Pseudoduganella albidiflava: one gene and its partner. The protein of the gene in region 1 binds, or shares a complex with, the protein of each later gene. Links are inferred from orthologs where the notes say so. Each region holds a gene or a part of one and is shown on either strand. Other genes may lie near its edges.

What was found.
Region 2: the proteins of EYF70_RS24210 (region 1) and xseA are in contact, whole or in part, in a cryo-EM structure (PDB 8TXR), measured with the Escherichia coli proteins. The link is inferred for Pseudoduganella albidiflava from one-to-one orthologs.

Annotation. Positions count from the first base shown.
Region 1 is NZ_CP036401.1:5,821,535-5,832,536, forward strand. The notes cover bases 6,746-9,674. They hold EYF70_RS24210 (exodeoxyribonuclease VII small subunit), read right to left. Parts: upstream 8,379-9,674; coding sequence 8,112-8,378; downstream 6,746-8,111. Other genes in these bases: dxs (1-deoxy-D-xylulose-5-phosphate synthase), read right to left, coding at 6,746-7,209; EYF70_RS24205 (polyprenyl synthetase family protein), read right to left, coding at 7,210-8,115; EYF70_RS24215 (aromatic ring-hydroxylating oxygenase subunit alpha), read left to right, coding at 8,687-9,674. In the rest of the region: EYF70_RS24170 (cob(I)yrinic acid a,c-diamide adenosyltransferase), read left to right, coding at 1-10; EYF70_RS24175 (hypothetical protein), read right to left, coding at 48-881; EYF70_RS24180 (hypothetical protein), read right to left, coding at 885-1,613; EYF70_RS24185 (sialidase family protein), read right to left, coding at 1,610-2,782; EYF70_RS24190 (LysR family transcriptional regulator), read right to left, coding at 3,042-3,944; EYF70_RS24195 (SGNH/GDSL hydrolase family protein), read left to right, coding at 4,054-5,292; more of dxs, read right to left, coding at 5,338-6,745; more of EYF70_RS24215, read left to right, coding at 9,675-9,787; EYF70_RS24220 (DMT family transporter), read left to right, coding at 9,862-10,785; EYF70_RS24225 (sulfurtransferase), read left to right, coding at 10,795-11,002. UniProt on the Escherichia coli protein: Bidirectionally degrades single-stranded DNA into large acid-insoluble oligonucleotides, which are then degraded further into small acid-soluble oligonucleotides.
Region 2 is NZ_CP036401.1:5,072,504-5,083,457, forward strand. Bases 4,687-7,567 are described here. They hold xseA (exodeoxyribonuclease VII large subunit), read left to right. Parts: upstream 4,687-5,385; coding sequence 5,386-6,750; downstream 6,751-7,567. Other genes in these bases: EYF70_RS21035 (PEP-CTERM sorting domain-containing protein), read left to right, coding at 6,871-7,413; EYF70_RS21040 (LacI family DNA-binding transcriptional regulator), read left to right, coding at 7,495-7,567. In the rest of the region: EYF70_RS20995 (sodium-translocating pyrophosphatase), read right to left, coding at 1-258; adk (adenylate kinase), read right to left, coding at 486-1,142; kdsB (3-deoxy-manno-octulosonate cytidylyltransferase), read right to left, coding at 1,266-2,018; EYF70_RS21010 (Trm112 family protein), read right to left, coding at 2,104-2,280; lpxK (tetraacyldisaccharide 4'-kinase), read right to left, coding at 2,261-3,286; EYF70_RS21020 (ExbD/TolR family protein), read right to left, coding at 3,353-3,775; EYF70_RS21025 (MotA/TolQ/ExbB proton channel family protein), read right to left, coding at 3,785-4,390; more of EYF70_RS21040, read left to right, coding at 7,568-8,514; sodB (superoxide dismutase [Fe]), read left to right, coding at 8,644-9,222; EYF70_RS21050 (chitobiase/beta-hexosaminidase C-terminal domain-containing protein), read left to right, coding at 9,486-10,954. UniProt on the Escherichia coli protein: Bidirectionally degrades single-stranded DNA into large acid-insoluble oligonucleotides, which are then degraded further into small acid-soluble oligonucleotides.

The DNA of each region.
Region 1 (11,002 bases):
GCGCAGCTAAGTCGCTACCGCTGCCCGGCCGGGAACGTGCCGGGCGATCACTCCTTGCCGTTCGGGTGCAGTGCCAGGTAAGGCTCTGCGCCGGCGCCGGCACTCAGCAGCCAGCCGGTCATCAGCAGGAACACCAGCAGCATCGCGAACAGCGCGCCCACGCGGCGGCGGTCGGCCGGCCCTTCGAAGATGGGCGGCTTGCCGTAGCCGATGCCGAGGAAGTAGGCGATGAAGACCGTGGCCAGGTAGTGCACGGCGCCGAACATTTCGCCCAGCTCGCCCTTGCGCGGGTGGTCGATCACCAGGTGGGAGATCGCCACCAGCACGATGTAGATCACCGAGGCGGACAGCGGCGGCAGGTACAGGCCGAAGCGCTCGACGAAGTCGCGGATCGCCGGGCGCTTGCGGGCCAGCAGCGGCAGCACGATGTTGTGCGTGAGGCCGGCGATGGCGATGAGTTTCAGCAGGATCGTCTTGTGGATGCTGCCCTTCTCGCCGATCGCCAGGTTGTGCAGGTTGGTTTCCCCCTGGCGGTTGTTCTGGGCGAAGTATTCAGGCGTGGTGACATTCAGGATGCGCTGGAACCAGCTGATCTCTTCCAGCGCGGCCAGCGCCACGATGCCGGCCAGGCCGGCCAGCGCCAGCAGCGGCAGGTCGATGCGCCGCCCGCGCTGCCAGTGTTCGAGCGCGGCGAAGGCCAGCAGGCCGGACGTCACGGCAAAGCACAGGAACTGCATCCACTCGACGATACCGTCTTCCACCAGCAGGCGCTGCAGCTTGGCCGGGTCGCCGGACCATGCCATGGCAAGCCCCATCACGAAGACATTGACGAGGACCGCCACGGCGATCGCCGGGTGGATGTACCACTTGTTCTGAACCACGTATTACTCCCTTAGCGTTTGAAGTTGTTCGATGCCGGCCGCGCCCGCGGGCACCGGCTCGGCCGCCAGCAGCGGGGCTGGCTGCGGCGGCTGCAGCGGCGGCAATGGTGGCTGGACGGCCGGCACGCGCGCTCCCGCGGCCTGGCGCACGCCGGCGGCCACGGCCGAACCCAGCGCCCACATCCACAGCAGCGGATCGAGCAGCGCGTCCCACAGGTTCCCCGTCGGCAGCCGCAGCAGCGCGTACAGCAGCAGGCCGGCCAGCAGGGCCAGCGCCGGCTGCAGCGCATGGCCGCGCCAGATCGCATACGCGCAAGCGGCGATCGCCACGATGCCCAGCAGCGGCGCGCCCACCGCGCCAAAGCCGCCATGGTACAGGCCCAGCGCCAGCACGCCAAAGGTATCCAGGTACAACGCCGCGCCGCCCAGCGCCAGCGGCAACGCCATCGCCAGCGGCAGCACCATGCGGGGCGCGCTGCCCTGCCGCCGCCGCTCCAGAGCCACCAGGCTGAGGCCGACCAGCAGGCCGCTCGGGTACTGGAAGGCCAGGGTCAGCCACCAGGATGGCGACCAGGTGCCGGGCAGCGCGCTCAGTACCACCAGGCCGGCGGCCACCACGCGCCAGTGGCGGCGGGCCAGCTGCGGCACGCAGGCCGTCAGCAGGGCCACCAGCACCAGTGCCCACGCCACGTGTCCGTAGACGATCTGCAGGGCGAGATCGGGCAAGGTCATAACGGCTCCTTTCCAGGGGTGATGCGCAGCAGGTGATGGGCGATCGCCTGCCGCTGATGGGTGTACGTGATGTGCAGCTGGTCACCCACCTGCTGCATGGTCGGGTAGGAAAACTCGTCGCCCGGCTTGCCGCTGACGATGTCCGCCAGCGGGCGCCAGGTGCGCGCATCCGTCGACAGCGCCAGCGACAGCACGTTGCGGTCCGATCCGCCCGCCGCCACGTGGTTGTACAGCATCAGGAAATTGCCGCTGGACAGGCGCAACGCGGCCAGCGACGTGCTCTGGTTCGACAGCTGCGACGGCGCCAGGTCTTCCCAGCTGTTGCCGCCATCGCGGCTCAGCGCCTGCTGCACGCGCTGGCCTTCGCCGGCATCGCGCATCCAGGCCCGCACCTCGGTGGCCGAGACGGGCACGATGGCCGGCTGCAGCGACGAGGTGCCGCTGCCGATGCGGCCGATGCGGCGCGGTTCGCCGCCGGCGTCGAACGACATCAGCATCGGGTACTTGTTGCCGATCTCGAAATAGACGGGCAGCCACCAGCCGCCATCGGCCAAGGGCACCGCCGACGTGCGCACCAGCGTGCTCGTGTTGAACAGCGGCGACAGCGGCAGCACGCGGCGCACCGTGAAGGTCGCGCCATCGTCGCGCGAGTGCATCTGGACGATGCGCGAGGCCGCCCAGCCGCCCAGGCCGGTGGCCACCACGTACAGGTGCACCGTGCCGTCGGGCGCGGTCCAGGCCACCGGGTTGCCGATGCGGCGTACGCCGAAGCCGAGCGCCTTGCCCAGCGATTCGCGGCTGGCCACCACCCAGTTATTGCTCCAGGTGCCGTTCGACCAGCGCGACGCGTAGACCTTCACATCCGGCCCGCTCTCGCGGCTGCCGGCCCACCAGAACGACAGCAGGTCGCCGCGTGGCAGTGCCGCCAGGGCGCTGGCATGCGCGGACGGCACGCCGGCCGGCATCGGGATGATCGAGCGGCTGACTTCGTTGATGGTGATGGGGGTCGGTGCGGTGACCGTGGTGCCGGCGACGGCGGGCTGCTCGGCCCGCTGTACACCGCCGGACCAGCGCAGTGCTTCCGCGGCGGCGGCACTCGCCAGCGCAATGATGCAGGCCAGCGCGACCAGCTTGCCGGTGCGCCGGACAGGTGGGCGTCCTGCTCCCATTCCGTCTCCGAAAAAGATGGACATGAGAACTGTTGACGTGTTTCCCTGCCCAGCATGAATACCGGCTTGTGCGCTTTGATCCGCGACAAGCTTCGACTTGGATTTTCGCCATGCGTTTTGCGCGGACGAAAGCCGGTATCCTACAGGAAAAACTAACGGAGGGGGTAAGTCAGCCGCTTGCCCGCCCGGGTAATTGTCATGCAGCGGGTGTTTGTTAAAGAGACGGAAATATTTCCATTGCCACTCTCGCCATACCGCGTCAGGCCACGCCGTCGAACCCGGGAAGTGCCGGCAGGCGCGCGCCGAGGAAGTCGATCAGGGCGCGCGCCCGCGCGCTGCGGTGGCGCCCGGCCAGCAGGTGCACTTCCTGCGGTGTGCCATGCCAGCCCGGCAACACAGGCTGCAGCGTGCCGGCGTCCAGCAGGTCGCCCACCAGCCATGCCGGGCACAGCCCGATGCCGGCGCCCTGCGCGAGGCTGTCGCGGATCGCCAGCGCATGGTTCACCCGATAGCGGCTTTTCACCGTCACCGCCACGCTGCGGCTGCCATCGTGCAGCGTGACCACGTCGCCGGCCGGCAGCCAGGCAAAGCGCACCTGCTCATGTTGCGCAAGCTGGTCCGGCGTCCGCGGCGGCGCATGGCGCGCCAGGTATGCCGGCGCCGCCACCAGCAGCCGCGCCGATACCGCGACCTTGCGCGCCACCATGTCGCCCGGCAGATCGCCGCCCAGCCGCACGGCCACGTCGACACCCTCTTCCACCAGATCGACCATCCGGTCGTTCAAGATCAGTTCCAGTTCAATGGCCGGATGCAGTGCCAGGAATTCCAGCACCAGCGCGTTGAGACGGAACTGCCCCAGCGCCACCGGGGCGCTGACACGCAGCAGCCCGCGCAGGGCCGCGCCGCCGCCACGCGCCTCCGTGACAGCGGCATCGAACTCGGCCAGCAAGCCGCGGGCCCGCTCATGGAAGCGCCGCCCCTCGGCGGTCGGCGCCAGGCTGGTGGTCGACCGCTCCAGCAACCGCGCACCGACCTCGCGCTCCAGTGCCGCGATGACCTTGCTGACGGTCGGTTGCGTGGTGCCCTCCTCGCGCGCCACGGCGGACAGGCTGCCCAGCTCCACGGCGCGAACGAAAAATTGCAGCGAGCGGATCGTATCCATGGCTTCCCCCATTCCAGTCTGGAATGAATGATAGTCGATCCTGCCTCCTACCCAGCGTGGATGGAATGACCGAGCATGAGCTCTCCCTATCCATCGACCAGGAGCCATCATGTTCACCATCCGAACCTTCAGCGCAATCCTTTTTGCCGCCGCACTGGCCATGCCCGCCTACGCCGCGTCAGACTGGCAGGCCAGCTGGTACGCGGCGCCACAGCCGGCCTGGGACGCTACCTTCGCCCTGCCGACCAATGTGCCGGCCAGCGTTGCCGGCAGCACGGTGCGCGAGGTGCTGCGGCTTTCCACCGGCGGCGGCAGCGTGCGCGTGGTGCTGTCGAATCGCTATGGCACGGTGCCGCTGGCCGTTGGCGCGGTGCGCATTGCCCGCACGGCGAGTGAGCCCGGCGCCACGTCCGCCATCGACACCGCCAGCAACCGGGCACTGACTTTTGCCGGCAGCACGGAGTTCACGATCCCGCCAGGCGGCACGGCAACCAGCGATCCTCTCGCGTTCCCGGTCGTGCCACTGGAACGCCTGACCATATCGACCTGGTTCCCCGGCCCGGCACCACTGGCGACCTTCCACTGGGGCGCCCAGCAAACCGGCTACCTCGCCGCCGGCAATGCCACGGCGGCCGCAACGCTGGACACAGCGCAGCGCTTGCAAGGCCGCGCCTTTCTCGCCGCCGTCCACGTCGCCGGACAGGGCAGGACCATCGTGGCGCTGGGCGATTCGATCACCGATGGCAATGGCTCGACACCGGACCGGCACCGCCGCTGGCCGGACCTGCTGGCCGAACGGCTTGCACCGCAAGGCATCGCCGTCGCCAATGCCGGGATTTCCGGCGCGCGGCTGCTGTCGTCGAAGATGGGCGTGAAGGCGATCGAACGGTTCGACGCGGACGTGCTGGAGCAGCCCGGCGTGACGGCCGTCGTAGTGCTGCTGGGGACAAACGATATCGGCTGGCCCGGCACCCCGTTCGCGCCGCAAGACGCGCCGATGACGGCGGAGCGGCTGGTCGACGGCTACCGCGCGCTGATCGCCCGCGCCCATGCACGCGGCGTCCGGATCATCGGCGGCACGCTGCCGCCATTCCGGGATGCGCTGCCCGGCACGCCGTTCGAGGGGTACTGGACGCCGGCCAAGGACGCGCTGCGCCGCGAAGTCAACGCCTGGATCCGGACCAGTGGCGAGTTCGACGCGGTGGCCGATTTCGATGCCGTGCTGCGCGATCCGGCCGATCCGTCACGGCTACATGCGGAATACGATTCGGGCGACCACCTGCATCCGGGCGATGCGGGCTTCGCGGCGATGGCGCGGGCCGTGCCGGCCCTTCCGCGCACACAATGAAAAACGGCGCCGAGGGCGCCGTTTTTCATGCCGCCGGCATAGCCCTCAGCCGTTGTTGACCACCAGCCGCGGTTCGCCGCCGAAGAAGCGGGTCTTGATCGATCTGGCGATACCGTCGGCATCCAGGCCCACGCTGGCCAGCAGCTTGGCCGGGTCGCCGTGGTCGATGAACTGGTCGGGCAGGCCGAGGATCAGCAGCGGCTTGGCGATGCCCGCTTCGGCCAGCGCCTCGGCCACGGCGGCGCCGGCGCCACCCATCGTGCAGCCCTCTTCCACCGTGACCAGGTAGTCGTGCGACGCGGCCAGTTCCTTCACCAGCTCCACGTCCAGCGGTTTCACGAAGCGCATGTTGGCCACCGTGGCGTTGATGCCGTCGGCCGCCTTGAGCGACGGCGCCACCATCGCGCCGAACGCCATGATCGCCACGCGTTCGCCCTGGCGGCGCAGTTCGCCCTTGCCCAGGTCGATGGTGGTCAGTTCCGGTGCAATGGCCGCGCCGATGCCGGCACCGCGCGGGTAGCGCACGGCGGCCGGGCCGGGATACTGGTAGGCGGTGGTCAGCATCTGGCGGCATTCGTTCTCGTCCGATGCGGCCATCACCACCATGTTCGGGATGCAGCGCAGGTAGGCCAGGTCGTAATTGCCGGCGTGCGTGGCGCCATCGGCGCCCACCAGGCCGGCGCGGTCCAGCGCGAACGTCACGTCCAGGTTCTGCAGCGCCACGTCGTGGATCAATTGGTCGTAGGCACGCTGCAGGAAGGTCGAATAGATCGCCACCACCGGCTTCATGCCTTCGCAGGCCAGGCCGCCGGCGAAGGTGACGGAGTGCTGTTCGGCGATGCCCACGTCGAAGTAGCGCTTCGGATATTCGGCATGGAAGCGCACCATGCCCGAGCCTTCGCGCATCGCCGGCGTGATGCCGACCAGGCGCTCGTCCTGCGCCGCCATGTCGCACAGCCAGTTGCCGAACACTTCGGTGTACGTCATCTTGGCCGGCGCCGTGGCGGGCTTGATGCCTTCGGCCGGGTTGAACTTGCCGGTGCCGTGGTACAGGATCGGTTCCGCCTCGGCCAGCTTGTAGCCCTGCCCTTTTTTCGTGACCACGTGGAGGAACTGCGGGCCCTTCAGGTTGCGGATGTTCTGCAGCGTGGGGATCAGCGAATCGAGGTCGTGGCCATCGATCGGGCCGATGTAGTTGAAGCCGAACTCCTCGAACATGGTGGCCGGTACCACCATGCCCTTGGCATGTTCTTCCAGCTTCTTCGCCAGCTCCAGCATCGGCGCCGGCAGCACCGACTTGCCGACGTTCTTCGCGGCCGCGTAGAACTGGCCGGACATCAGCCGCGCCAGGTAGCGGTTCAGCGCACCCACCGGCGGCGAGATCGACATGTCGTTGTCGTTCAGGATCACCAGCAGGTTGCAGTCTTCTTCCACGCCGGCGTTGTTCAGCGCCTCGAACGCCATGCCGGCCGTCATCGAGCCGTCGCCAATCACGGCGATCGCGTGGCGCTGTTCGCCCTTGATCTTGGCGGCCAGCGCCATGCCCAGCGCGGCGGAGATCGACGTGGACGAGTGGGCGGTGCCGAACGTGTCGTATTCGCTTTCCACGCGGCGCGGGAAACCGGAGATGCCGTCGAGCTGGCGCAGCGTGTGGAACTGGTCGCGCCGGCCCGTGAGGATCTTGTGCGTGTAGGTCTGGTGGCCCACGTCCCACACGATGCGGTCGTGCGGCGTGTTGAAGACGTAATGCAATGCCACGGTCAGTTCGACGGTACCGAGATTGGACGACAGGTGGCCGCCCGTCTTCGACACGGAATCGAGCAGGAAGCTGCGCAGTTCGTTGGCCAGCGGTGCCAGCTGGTGGCGCGGCAGCTTGCGCAAGTCGGCCGGGTTGTTGATGGTTTGAAGCAGGTTCATTTATGCCTTCCGCTGCACGATCAGGTCCGCGAGTTCGCGCAGGCGCTGTGCGCCGTCGCCAAAGGCGCCGAGCGCCGCGTGGGCGTCGCGCCGCAATTGTTCGGCCAGGGCGACGGATTCGTCGAGCCCGAGGATCGAGACGTAGGTGGGTTTGTTGTCGGCGGCATCCTTGCCGGCCGTCTTGCCGAGGGTCGCCGAATCGGCGGTGGCGTCGAGCACGTCGTCGACGACCTGGAAGGCCAGGCCGATCGCGCGGCTGTACGCATGCAGTGCTTCCAGTTCGGTCGCCGACAGGTCCTTGCCGGCCAGCGCGCCCAGCACCACGGAGGCACGCAGCAGCGCGCCCGTCTTCAGCTGGTGCATGCGCTCCAGTTGTTCCAGCGTCAGTGCCAGGCCCACGCTGTCCAGGTCGATCGCCTGGCCGCCGCACATGCCGGCCGAACCCGCCGCGTCGGCCAGCAGCCGCACCATGGCCAGCAGGCGCGCCGGCGGAATGCCCTCGGCACCGGCCAGCACCGTGAACGCCCGCGATTGCAGCGCATCGCCGACCAGCAGCGCGGTCGCTTCATCGTAGGCCACGTGTACCGTGGGTTTGCCGCGGCGCAGGTCGTCGTCGTCCATGCACGGCATGTCGTCGTGCACCAGCGAATACGCATGGATCATTTCCACGGCCGCCGCCGCACGCGACAGCGCCGGCGCATCGGCACCGAACAGGGCACCGGCAGCGTAGACGAGCAGCGGGCGCACGCGCTTGCCGCCGCCCAGCAATGCATAGCGCATTGCTTCGTGCAGTTTCGCGGGTTCGGCGGTGTCGGCCGGTAAATACGCGGACATGTCCGCTTCCATGCCTTGCTGGATGCCACGCATCCAGTCCTGGAACGTGACGGCGTCGGGTGCGAACGTCATTGCCCGCCCTCGTCGCTGTCGGCGAAGGGCTTGAGCATGTCGCCTTCCAGGATTTTCACCTGTGATTCCACTTTTTCCAGCTGGGCGGCGCAGTATTTCACCAGTTCCGAACCGCGTGCGTAGGCCGCGACCGACGCCTCCAGCGGCAGTTGGCCGGATTCCATCTGCGTGACGAGCTGCGCCAGCTCGGCCATCGCCTCTTCGAAGGAGGCAGGCGCGGGGGCGGGCGCGGCATTCTCACCGCTGTTAATTTTATTGACCATGTCTTGATTTTGACTCAGTGCTGGAGTTTAGCCCGTTATTTTAGAACAAAGTGTCCCGCACGGTCCAAAATGACAACCCGGCCGGGCGTGCCATGTTGCAATTGCGGCCAGGGCGGCACCCCTGTTTGGCGAAAGGGAGCACAATGCCGGTCGCATCGGGGGTGAAACGAAGATTTATCGGCAGTATCACGCCGTTCACGCTATAATCTCCGGTTCTGTCCGAAACACCCGTTCTCATACTCTGAATTCAGGTCTTTGCGGATTCTGTCTCTTCTTGGTTTGCAGTACTTTAATTAAGGGGGGTTGGGATGTCCGATCTGGGTACCCACGCCAGGCTGGCGCGCTCGCACGCGCAACTTCCGGTCCACGTCTACTTTGACGAAGCGCTACTGCAGCGTGAAATGCAGCAATTGTTTCAGAACGGCCCACGCTACGTGGGCCATGAACTGATGGTGCCGAACATCGGCGACTTCACCACGCTCGCCTCGGAGAACGAGGGGCGCATGCTGGTCCGCAATGCCCAGGGTATCGAACTGCTGTCGAACGTCTGCCGGCACCGCCAGGCACTGATGTTCAACGGGCGCGGCAATGCCAACACGATCGTCTGTCCCCTGCACCGCTGGACCTACGACCTGAAGGGCGAACTGATCGGCGCACCGCATTTCCCCGAGACGCCGTGCCTGAACCTGCCCAAGGCGCCGCTGCAAAGCTGGAACGGCCTGTTGTTCGAGCAGAACGGCTACAACGTGATGGACAAGCTAAAGGACATGTCCGTCACGAAGGACCTGGACTTCACCGGCTACATGCTCGATCACGTGGAAGTGCACCACTGCGACTACAACTGGAAGACCTTCATCGAGGTCTACCTCGAGGATTACCACGTGGAGCCGTTCCACCCCGGCCTGGGCGGCTTTGTTTCCTGCGACGACCTGCGCTGGGAATTCGGCGCCGATTACTCGGTGCAGACGGTGGGCGTGAACCGCGGCCTGAAGAAATCCGGTTCGGACGTCTACCAGCGCTGGCATGAACAGGTGCTCAAGTTCCGCAACGGCGAAGCACCGCCGTTCGGCGCGATCTGGCTGACGCTGTATCCGAACATCATGGTCGAGTGGTATCCGCACGTGCTGGTGGTGTCGACCCTGTGGCCGGAAGGCCCGAACCGCACGAAGAACGTGGTGGAGTTCTACTACCCCGAAGAGATCGTGCTGTTCGAGCGCGAGTTCGTGGACGCGGAACGCGCCGCCTACATGGAGACGGCCGTCGAGGATGACGAGATCGCGCTGCGCATGGATGCCGGCCGCAAGATCCTGCTGGACCGGGGCACCACGGACGCGGGGCCGTACCAGAGCCCGATGGAAGACGGCATGCAGCACTTCCACGAATGGTACCGAAGTAAAATCGCCGTATAAATAAAACGATAACGAGGGGACAGATCCGGATCGCAACGGACTGTCCCCTCGATCATTTGAACAGAAGGAATGCAATGCAATCGCTGTGGATGTTGTTCGCCAGTTTTCTGTTCGCCGCCATGGGCGTGTGCGTGAAGCTGGCCTCGGATATGTTCTCCACCTCGGAGATCGTGATGTACCGCGGCATCGTGGGCGTGACCGTGCTGCTGGTGCTGATCCGCCTGCAGGGCGGCACATTGAAGACGCGTTTCGCGATGGGCCACCTGTGGCGCAGCGTGGTGGGCGTGATCTCCCTGTGGCTGTGGTTCTACTCGATCGCCAAGCTGCCGCTGGCCACGGCGATGACCCTGAACTACCTGTCGCCGATCTGGATCGCCGTGTGGCTGTTCGCGCATTGCTGGTGGCAGGCGAAGAACCAGGTGGCATGGCCGCTGCTGGTGGCGGTGGGCATGAGCTTTGTCGGCGTCGTGCTGCTGCTGCAGCCGGCGTTCCAGTCGGACCAGCTGGTGTACGCGCTGATCGCGATTTTCTCGTCGATCCTCACGGCGGTGGCCTACATGCAGGTGCGCAAGCTGGGCCTGGCCGGCGAGCCGGAAAACCGCGTGGTGTTCTATTTCGCCGTGTCGAACGTGGTGGCCGGCCTGCTCGGCACCGTGGCCGAAGCGGGTGGCGGCCCGGTCGTGTTCCACTCGCTGAACAGCGAATATGGTTTCCTGCTGCTGCTCGGCATCGGCCTGTTCGCCACCGCCGCGCAGATATCGATGACGCGCGCCTACCGCCTCGGCAACACGCTGGTGGTCGCCAACCTGCAATACACCGGCATCGTGTTTTCCAGTATCTGGGGCGTGCTCGTGTTTGCCGACTCGTTCGACTGGCACAGCTGGCTGGGCATCGGCATCATCCTCGCCTCCGGCAGCGCCGCCACGTTCTACAATACCCGGAACACCGAGCGCGGCAAGGCCGTTGCTTCGACCGACCCTATCGCCAGCGAAGTTTGAGGAGCCCCCATGCACACTACCCTGATCGACGCCGCCACCCTGGCCCTCCATGCCGCCGACCCGAAATGGGTCATCCTGGATTGCCGCCACGATTTGCTGAACCCGGCCTTCGGCCGCGAAGCGTTTGCCGCCGGCCACATCCCGGGCGCGCAATTCGCCAGCATCGACGATGACCTGTCCGGCCCGAAGACCGGCACCGGCAGCACCTTCCTCGGCC
Region 2 (10,954 bases), 750 kb from region 1 along the record:
CACCGCGCCGATCAGGAAGCCCAGCGCGGTCTGCACGCCGAGCAGCAGGAAGATGACAACGAGAAGGATGATGCCGACGATGGCGATGGTGCGGTATTGCCGCGCGAGATAGGCACTGGCGCCCTGCTGGATCGCCGCCGCGATTTCCTGCATGCGGGCGTTGCCGGCATCCTGCCCCAGGATCCAGCTGCGCGAATACAACCCGTATATCACCGCGATGACGCCACATGCCACCGCAAACCACAGACCTGCTGCCATATGTCCCCCTTTGTGAACCAACGTTGTCGAATGGTGCAAATCGGACTTCATCACGCCGCGCGGCGCGGCTGGGGCCTGTGCAGGTCCCTAACGAAACGATGCAAACGAAACGATGCGAACGAAACTGTGCGAACGAACGGGCAGCCATCGGGGCCGGCCGGGAGTCGCTGCGGCCTAAAGGGGGCCGGCAAAAAAAAACGGACCGTGCCGGTCCGTTTTTTGGGTTCTTATTCCGCCAGCGCGGCGAACGCGCGGTCGCGGATTTGATCGACGGCTCCGACACCCTCGATCTTGCGGTACTTCGGCGCTTCCGTGGCGCCCGATTTGGCCCACTCGTTGTAATAGCCGAGCAGCACTTCGGTCTGGTTGTGGTAGACGTCGAGGCGCTTTTTCACGGTCTCGGCCTTGTCATCGTCGCGCTGCACCAGCGGCTCGCCGGTCACGTCGTCCAGGCCTTCGGCCTTGGGCGGATTGAACTTGACGTGGTACACGCGGCCCGAGCCGGGATGGCAGCGGCGGCCATCCATGCGTTCGATGATCTGTTCGTCCGGCACGTCGATTTCCAGCACGTAGTCGATCTTCACACCGGCATCCTTCATGGCGTCGGCTTGCGCGATCGTGCGCGGGAAGCCGTCGAACAGGTAGCCATTGGCGCAGTCCGCTTCCTTCAGGCGATCCTTGACGAGACCGATGATGATGTCGTCGGAAACCAGCTGCCCAGCGTCCATCACTTTCTTGGCTGCCAATCCCATCTCCGTACCGGCCTTGATGGCGGCCCGCAGCATGTCACCGGTCGAAATCTGGGGAATGTTGTATTTTTCCTTGATGAAGTTGGCCTGGGTGCCCTTGCCGGCGCCGGGTGGTCCTAACAGAATGAGACGCATGAAAATTCCTAAAACAATTTTAATAGTTTGATGGTAAGTGTGTCATTAGTGACGAAACTTACCACAAAACGCCGGCCCAACGCCACTTCGGGAGGCCGTTTGGGATGCAAAAACGTCAAACGCTCAGCCGAAGTGAGCGCGCACCCGTTCCAGGTCTTCGGGGGTATCGACACCGGGTGCCGGTGCCGCGTCGGTGACGTGCACGGCGATAGGATGGCCATGCCACAGCACGCGCAACTGTTCGAGCGCTTCGATGGTCTCGAGCGGCGACACTTCCAGCAGCGGATAGGCTTGCAGGAAATCGTTGCGGTAGGCGTACAGGCCGATGTGGCGCAATGGCACATAGCCGGCGGGAAGCACGGCGGGACGGGACTGCGCGAACGCATCGCGGGCCCAGGGGATCGTGGCGCGGCTGAAGTACAGCGCGCGGCCGGCCTTGTCCAGCACCACTTTCACCACGTTCGGATTGAACGAGTCGGCGGCATCGTGGAGCGGATGCGCGCAGGTGGCCATTGGCACGCCGGCACCGATGCGCGCGGCGCACGCGGCCAGCAGCGCCGGATCGATCAGCGGCTCGTCGCCCTGCAGGTTGACCACCACCGCTCCGGGCGGCAGGCCGAGCGCGCGTGCCACCTCGGCGATGCGGTCGGTGCCCGAAGGATGATCGTCGCGCGTCATCAGCGCGGCGATGCCGTGCGCGGCGCAGGCGTCGAGGATGGACGGGTGGTCGGTGGCGACGATGATGCGTTCGGCGCCGGACAGCGCGGCGCGCTCGGCCACGCGCACCACCATCGGCTTGCCGGCCAGGTCGGCCAGCGGCTTGTTCGGCAGCCGGGTCGACGCCAGCCGCGCGGGAATGATGACGGTAAAGGTCACGGTGTCTCGATGTTCAGGTCGGCGCGCATGCGAGGGATGCTAATCCAGGCGGCACGGATGTCCTCTGCGGCGATTTCGCAGTCATTCACTCCGCGGTGTCCTGCAGCGTGCGGGCTTCGTCGGCCCACATGATCGGAATGCCGTCGCGGACCGGATAGGCCAGGCGGTCGCCGCGGCAGATCATTTCCTGGGCCTTCTTGTCGTATTCCAGCGGGCCCTTGCAAACGGGGCAGACCAGGATGTCAAGCAAACGTGCTTCCACGGCATTTCTCCACAATGTGTGCGATCAGCGCGGCATCGAGCTGCGCGCCGACGGGGACGACCCACAGCCGCGGATCGTCCCTCAGTTCTTCGATATGCGCGCATTTTACTGCATCCTTCTCGGTCATCAAGATCGCGTCCGCCGCCACGCGCGCAAAGGGCCGGTCGAGGAAATCGTGGTGGTCGGGCAGCGGCAATTCCTCGAACGCCAGCCCGGCATCGGCCAGCATGCGGAAGAAGCGTTGCGGATTGCCGATGCCGGCGGCGGCGACCAGCCGGCCCTTGCCACCCATCCGGGCCAGCGGCACGCGGTCGCGGCGGTCCGCCAGGCGTTCGGCAACGGTGCCGGCAAGGGTCATCTGGAATGGCGTGCCTCCCACGCTGGCCGCCAGCTGCGGCGCCAGTACCGGCACGTTGACGACGGTGACATCGCGCCGGCGCGAGGGCGGCTCGCGCAGCGGCCCCGCCGGCAAGGTCCAGCCGTTGCCCACCCCGCGGCCGTCGAACAGCACCACCTCCACGTCGCGCTGCAAGGCATAGTGCTGCAGCCCGTCGTCGGTGACGATCACGTCCACTTCCGGATGCGCGGCCAGCAGCGCCCGGCCCGCCGCCACGCGGTCGCGGCAGACGAACACCGGGCACGCGGCGCGGGTGGCGATCAGCACCGGCTCGTCGCCCACCTGGGCCGGCGTCGACAGCGCGGTGACGGGGCGCGGTCCATCGCCCTTGCCGCCGAAGCCGCGCGACACCACGCCCGGCCGCATGCCCCGCGCGCGCAGCTGCTCGACCAGCCAGATCGTCAGTGGCGTCTTGCCCGTGCCGCCGATGAAGATGTTGCCGACCACGATGACCGGCACCGGCAGGCGGCTGGACTTCAGCACGCCGGCGCGGTACAGCAGGCCGCGCAGGCCGGCCAGCGCCCGGAACAGCAGCGATACGGGATACAGCGCGCAGGCCAGCGGGCCGCGTCGCAGCCAGGCGCGGGTGAGCGTGGATTCGAGGCTCATGTCGTGCGTCGTGTAGTACGTCTTGTCATGCCCGGGCACGCCGGGTCGTCAGCACTCGGGACAACGCTATTTCCCGCTGCCCGTCTGCGCCGCGAACGTCAGCTTGCCGAAGCCGGCCAGCCGCGCCGCCTCCATCACGTTGACCACCATCTGGTGCATCGCGAACTGGTCGGCATTGACCACCACCACCGGATCGCTGCCCGGCCTGGCGGCCGCCTTCAGCACCGAGGCCAGTCCGGCCACGTCGCGGAACGACACCGGTTCGCCATTGATCGTGTAGTTGCCCTTGGCATCGACGGTCACGTCGATCTGGTCCGGCTGCTCGACGGCCTTTTGCGCATCGGCCGTGGGCAGCGTGATCTGCAGTTCGGTGAACTTGCTGTAGGTGGTGGTCACCATCAGGAAGATCAGGATCACCAGCAGCACGTCGATGAACGGGATCAGGTTGATCTCCGGGTCTTCCCGGCGCCGGCCCTTGCGGAAATTCATGCGGCGCCCTTACTTTCGCTCGTTGTGGACGATGTCGACGAAGCGCACGGCCTGCTGCTCCATCTGGATCACGAAGCCGTCCACCAGCGCGCGGAAGTGGCGGTAGGCCACCAGCGCAGGCATCGCGATGGCCAGGCCGAAACCGGTGTTGTACAGTGCCACCGAGATGCCGTGCGCCAGTTGCGCCGGGTTGGTGCCGGCCGGATTCTGCGCACCGAAGATCTCGATCATGCCGACCACGGTACCGAACAGGCCCATCAGCGGTGCCAGCGTGGCGATCGTGCCCAGCGTGGTCAGGAAGCGCTCCAGCGTGTGGGCCACGCCATTGCCCGCCTCTTCGATCGATTCCTTCATGACTTCGCGCGGCGCGTTGACGTTGCGCAGCGCGGCCGACAGGACCACGCCCAGCGGCGAACTGGTCTCCAGCTTGCCGGTGATCTCCGGCGTGATATTGCCGCTGCGATACACCCGCACCACTTCATCGAGCAGGTTGGGCGGAATGATCCGCGCGCGCCGCAGCGCCATCAGCCGTTCGATGATCAACGCGGTGGCCACGATGGAGGCGATCAGCAGCAGCCAGATCGGCCAGCCGGCAGCTTGAAAGATGGCGAGCAAGTCTTACTCCTTGAGATAGCGCAGACGCGCAATGTAGCGTGTTGCCGTGCCAACGGCAAGTGTGGACAGGCGCAGTGCGCGAGCGCCGTGTTCTGCACAAATTCTGTGGAAAAGATTGTGCGCAATGTGCAATCCACAACGCAAGCCATTGATTCTGAGAGGAATTTTCTCATAGCCTGTTTTTTAGGCAGCATCGCTGCCCGGCCGGACCGACGCCGTTCTCAACAATTTCTGTGGACAATATTGTTGGCAACGGTCCCTATCCCTCCGCAAGTCATTGATCTTGAACAATATTATGGTCATGCACAAAAAACTTGCAGCGAGGTATCGGGCGGCCATGCGGGACGGCGTGCTTCTGCACAGTAACTGTTGATAAGATTGTTGGCAATGCCCTCGGCTTCTCTTCAAACGCTTGATTCATAAGGATAAAATAAGCCTGCTTAAATAGCATGCAAAGCCGTCCATACTGCCCTTCCCGGCCGCCGCGGCGTGCTGTATGGCCCTTCTGCACATAATCTGTGGACAATGTTGTGCGCAAGGCGCCGCCGACTACCCAATGGCATTGATTTATAAGGGAAAAGCGTTTGCGCACAAAAAATAGGCAAGCTGCGCCGGGGTCCGCGCCGTCCCCGGCACGGTCCCGGCCGGGGTGCCGGGCGGCGCGCTTCTGCACAGCTTCTGTGGATAAAATTGTGGGGAAGCGTGAGCTTTCGCACCCAAGTGGCTGATTTACAAGCGTTAAATTGTTCTGCGGAAATTTCCAGCAGGGCATGCCCGCCGGCGCCAGGTTCCCCACAATTTCTGTGGATATCTTTGTGTGTAAGAATGAAGCGCGACAGTGAAGTCCTTGATTTGTAAGAATATTCTTACGCTGCCCACGAATGCAGCATACGTTTTTCTCTTTATAAATCAGTAGCTTGGAAATACACCTTGCGATTCTAGGCGAGATATGACATAAGCATGACCGCTTGATGACTCTGTGGACAGTCTTACCGATGCCGACCTTCGACCGCCCCGATTCCACCCCTGGCCAGGCCGCCGTGATCACCGTCAGCGCCTTGAACCAGGCCGTTTCACGCCTGCTCGAGCGCTCCTTTCCGCTGACCTGGATCGCTGGGGAAATCTCCAACTTCACGCGCGCCAGTTCCGGCCACTGGTACTTCACGCTGAAGGACGATGCGGCCCAGGTGCGCGCGGTGATGTTCCGCGGGCGTGCCCAATATGCTGGCTTCGTGCCGCGCGAAGGCGACAAGGTCGAGGTGCGCGCCCTCGTCACGCTGTACGGGCCGCGGGGCGATTACCAGATCAACGTGGAAGCGATCCGCCGCGCCGGTGTCGGCGCACTGTTCGAGGCGTTCATGCGGCTGAAGGAAAAGCTGTCCGCGGCCGGCCTGTTCGACGAGGAACGCAAGCGCGCCCTGCCCCTGTTCGCGCGCACCATCGGCATCGTCACCAGCCCGCAGGCGGCGGCGCTGCGCGACGTGCTGATCGCGCTGCGCCGCCGTGCGCCGCACGTGAACGTGGTGCTGTATCCCACGCTGGTGCAGGGCCAGCTGGCGGCCGAGCAGATCGCCCGCGCGATCCGCACGGCGTCGGCGCGTGCCGAGTGCGACGTGCTGATCGTCTGCCGTGGCGGCGGCAGCATCGAGGACCTGTGGTGCTTCAATGACGAGGCGGTGGCGTACGCGATCGCCGAATGCGCCATGCCGGTGATCTCCGGGGTCGGCCACGAGACCGATTTCACGATCGCCGATTTCGCCGCCGACCTGCGCGCGGCCACGCCGACCGCCGCCGCCGAACTGGCCGCCACGCCGCGCGGCGACTGGCTGGCCTCGCTGCGCGCCGATGCGGCGGACCTGCGCCGCGCCATGCGGCGCCTGCTGGACGATGCCGCCCAGACCCTCGACCACCAGGGCCGGCGCCTGCTCAGCCCCACCGCGCGCATCCGCCAGCAGCGCCTGGAGCTGCTGGCGTTGTCCACCGCGATGATGCATGCCAACCGCACGCCCCTGAACCAGGCGCGCCACACGCTGGAGCGCCTGGCCGGCCGGCTGGCCGCGCAGCGCCCCGATACCCGCGCCGTGCGTGCCCACCTGGCGGCGCTGCAGCACCGCTGCACGGTGAACGTGGCGGCGCGCCTGCAACGCAACCGGGAGGGACTGGGCGCACTGGCGGCCCAGCTGGAACTGCTGAACCCGCAGCGCACGCTGGAGCGCGGCTACGCCATCATCACCGACAGCAAGGGGACGATCCTGCGCTCGCCGGGCCAGCTGCAACCGCGCCGCAAGCTGACCGTGCGGCTGGCCGAAGGCAGCGCCGACCTCACCGTGTCCGGTGTCCAGGCGCACCTGGACCAGTAGCATGACTTGCACCGTGACAGTGTCGCGCTGGTAAAACATCGGGTCCGGCGCAGTCGTCCCTGCGTGCTACGCTGACAATCCGGTCGGCTCCCGACCATCAACGATTGCGAGGAGATTGTCATGCGATTGAAATCCCTGGCTTTTATGATTCTTGCAAGCGCCGCGCTGTCCGCCCGCGCCGCCCCCATGCACTACGAGTTCGAATACAAGGGAGGCTGGTACCAGAGTTCTCTCAACTCCGCTCCGCGCTGGGTGCCCGAAGCGACGTGGGGCGGCTATTTCCGTGGCGAAGACGTCAATGGCGACAACACGATCGACAATACCGAAATCAGCGAATTCGTCTCCTATAATTTTTCGGGACCGCGGTGCGCCGGCGAATACACGAGTTGCGGCGCGAGTTTCCAGCAGTACGTCATCGGCGGTAACGTCGAGTACCACGGGTATTACAGCTATATCCTGCCGGGGTGGGAGTACTACACCATCGAGCAATGGAACATTCCCGTCGGCGCCACGATCGAACATGAATACCCGGTGACGGAATCCTGGTGGTTCGACGGAACGGTGTTGACCGTCGAGGTATCCGCCGTTCCCGAGCCCTCCGCCTGGCTGATGCTCGGCACTGGCCTTCTTGCCGCCGGCATCGCCGCCCGCCGCCGCACTTGAAGGCGATGGCCGGCGGCCCCGCCGGCGACCGGGGCAGTATGGTAACCTTGCCCCGGTCCGATACTAGTGGAACAAAAACAATTGACAAAACCAACTGTGGCAGCCGGGCCTTCGACCCTGCTCGACGTCGCCCGGGAGGCCGGCGTCTCCCCCTCGACCGTCTCGCGCATCCTGAACGGCACGGCGCGCGTGTCCGACGACAAGCGGCAAGCCGTGATGAAGGCGATCGCGCGCACCAATTTCGCGCCGAACCTGATGGCGCAGGGCTTGAAGAAAGGCCGCACGCACACGATCGGCATCATCGTGCAGGACATTTCATCGCCGTTCTTCGATGAAACGCTGCATGGCGTCGACGATGGCCTGAAAGGCACCGGCTACGCCTCCGTGATCGTCACCGGCCACTGGAGCGCACTGGAAGAAGCGGACCGCATCCGGCTGCTGCTGGCGCGCAAGGTCGACGGCATCATCCTCCTGTCGGGCAACTTGCCGGACGAGGAACTGCTGCACTTCGCCACCCAGCGCCCGATCGTCGTCACCGGCCGCGCGCTCGATGCGCCGAACGCGCTGGGCTTCACGATGGACAACGAGCACGGCGCCTACCTGGGCGTGCAGCACTTGATCGAGCTGGGCCATCGCCGCATCGCCTTCGTGTCCGGCCCGCCCAGCCATGCCGACGCGTCGAGCCGCCTGCGCGGCTACCGCAAGGCGCTGGAAGGGGCGGGCATTCCGGTCGACCCGGCGCTCGTAGTGGAAGGCAACTTCCATGAAAACAGCGGCCTCATCGCGATCAACCACCTGTTCGAGACGCGCCAGGAATTTTCCGCCGTGTTCGCCGCCAACGACCAGAGCGCCTACGGCGTGCGCCTCGCGCTGTACCGCAAGGGCGTGCGCGTGCCGGAAGACGTGTCGCTGGTGGGCTTCGACGACCTGCCCGGCTCGGCGTTCACGACGCCGCCGCTGACCACCGTGCGCCAGCCGCTGTACGACATCGGCCTGACGGCGATCACGGCGCTGCTGCGCCTGATCAGCGGCGACCGCGTGCCCACGCGGGTGCCGCCGGTCGAACTGGTGGTGCGTGAAACCACGCTGCCCCGGCAGTGACGTGCACGCTATGTGCTTTCCTGTAGCCTCACTATTTACGTGGGATTTCGGCAGACTGCCGGGCAACGCATTACAATGATGGACGTTTTGTAAAAGTTGATTCTTCAGTCCCCTCATAAGGAAATGCACATGGAACATACCCTGCCGCCACTGCCGTACGCGAAAGACGCCCTGCAACCGCATATCTCGGCTGAAACGCTGGAATACCACTACGGCAAGCACCACCAGGCCTATGTCACGAACCTGAACAACCTGATCAAGGGCACCGAGTTCGAGAACCTGTCCCTGGAAGAAATCATCAAGAAATCCTCCGGCGGCGTGTTCAACAACTCCGCACAGGTCTGGAACCACACGTTCTTCTGGCACTGCATGGCGCCGAACGCTGGCGGCGCGCCGACCGGCCCGGTGGCCGAAGCGATCAACGCCAAGTGGGGTTCGTTCGACAAGTTCAAGGAAGAGTTCAGCAAGTCGGCCGTCGGCAACTTCGGTTCCGGCTGGACCTGGCTGGTGAAGAAGACGGACGGCACCGTGGACATCGTCAACACGTCCAACGCGGCCACCCCGCTGACCACCGAAAACAAGCCGCTGCTGACGGTCGACGTGTGGGAACACGCGTACTACATCGACTACCGCAATGCGCGTCCGAAATTCGTGGAATCGTGGTGGAACCTGGTCAACTGGGAATTCGTGAACCAGAACTTCGCCTGAATGTGACGCTCGCCTGCCCCTGTGCCCTGGCACGGAGCAGGCCGGCAAGTCCCGCACGGCCCGCCCTCCGCGGGCCGTTTTCATTGGCGCTTCCCCATCGACGGTGCGAGAGCCCGCACTGACGATTGATGTAGATCAAAGCCACCCCGCCCCTCCTGCTCGCATGCTGGCCGTCCGGCATCGATTACAGCGGCTTGCGACATGCAAGCTTCGTCCGGCATGCGCCATGCATGCCACCGACCACTCTGGAGGCAGGAATCGCCATGAACCAGTTCCCCCGTGATTTTCCCCACCGCCTGACCGGCTTCGGCGGCGACCCGAGCCTGGACCAGGCCGCGCACCGTGAACGCTGCCGGAAATGCCCGGTGATCCTCCTGCACGGCAATGCCAGCCATTCGGCCCATCCACGCTACGGCATGGCGGCCATGCAGGCCTTCCTGAAGGACGCCGGCTACCAGGATTGCGAAATCTGGTGCTGCGACTATCTCGGCGAGAACAACACCGCCGTCGTGCTGCCCGACGTTCACCGCGACCACATCGACGCCGTGCGCAGCTTCATCGACGACGTGCGCGCCTACCTGGGCGTGCAGCGGGTCGATTTCATCGCGCACTCGCTGGGCTGCGGCATGGTCAACGGGTATCTTCGGGGCCTGCAGGCCAACGGCGAGTGGAACAATACGGACCACCGGCTGGCCGCCGCCGGCACCTTCGTCAGCATCGCCGGTGCCCAGTACGGCCTGGGGCCCGCCAGCAGCCATGAATTCCGCACCGGCAGCCAGTTCGAGATACTGTCGCACCGCTTCGGCGACGTCGCCATCGAAGACACGCCGTCCGGTGAAAACGACAGTTCGCGGCAGATCGCCCCCGTCGAGGAGTGGAAAGGCGCCACCGCCGTCGATGACGACCAGGTGAGCTACGTTGCCGTCATTGCCCGCGGCGATTTCGTCGACCAGCAGCATCGCGATACCAGCCGGCGCCAGGGTGCCGATCTCAACAAGGTGGTCAACGTGGGCATGGGCACGGACGGCCATGAGAAGGTCATCAAGAACCAGCCGGTGTTCAATGCATTCCGGGGCTACCTGAACCGCTACCCGCCCGCCCCGCCGGTGGTTTTCTCGGTGGACAAGGAAAGCGGCAGCCACGGACCGGACCTGCAGGTCACCGTCACCGTCTCCCCGGCCGGCGCCGTCATCGGCTGGGTGGCCAGGCGCCTGACGAAAGCCGTGGATGCCGGCTTCCTCACCGAGTCGGTCGCGCAAACGCAGGAAGGCGCGCTGGCCGACGGCCAGTCGCTGACACTCGCGCAGGACGGTGCGTGGGAGGTGACCTTCACTGCCAGCAATGGCGCCACGCTGGAGCGTGCGTACGGCGTCAACGTCACCCTCCCCGAGGTCACGATTCTGACACCCGACGATCCCCCCTTCGAGGGCAGCCTCGAAGTCAGGACCGCGGCCAGCAAGGGAACGGTATTCCACAGCACCGACAGGACGCGCTGGCTGGCCCAATCCAATCCGGTCATCCACGAAACGACCACGCTGTATTTCATCGCGATCGATGCCGACGGGCTGGCATCGCCGGTGGTATCGCGCACGTATGAGAAAAAAGTGGTCCAGTTCGTGAAAGCCACGCTGACCGAGCACTTTCTCGCGCAGCGGCTGGACGTCTTCGACTATGTCGCGCTGACGCTGGAACTCGGCGGCAATGCCGTGATCATCCTGTACTTCATCGACGG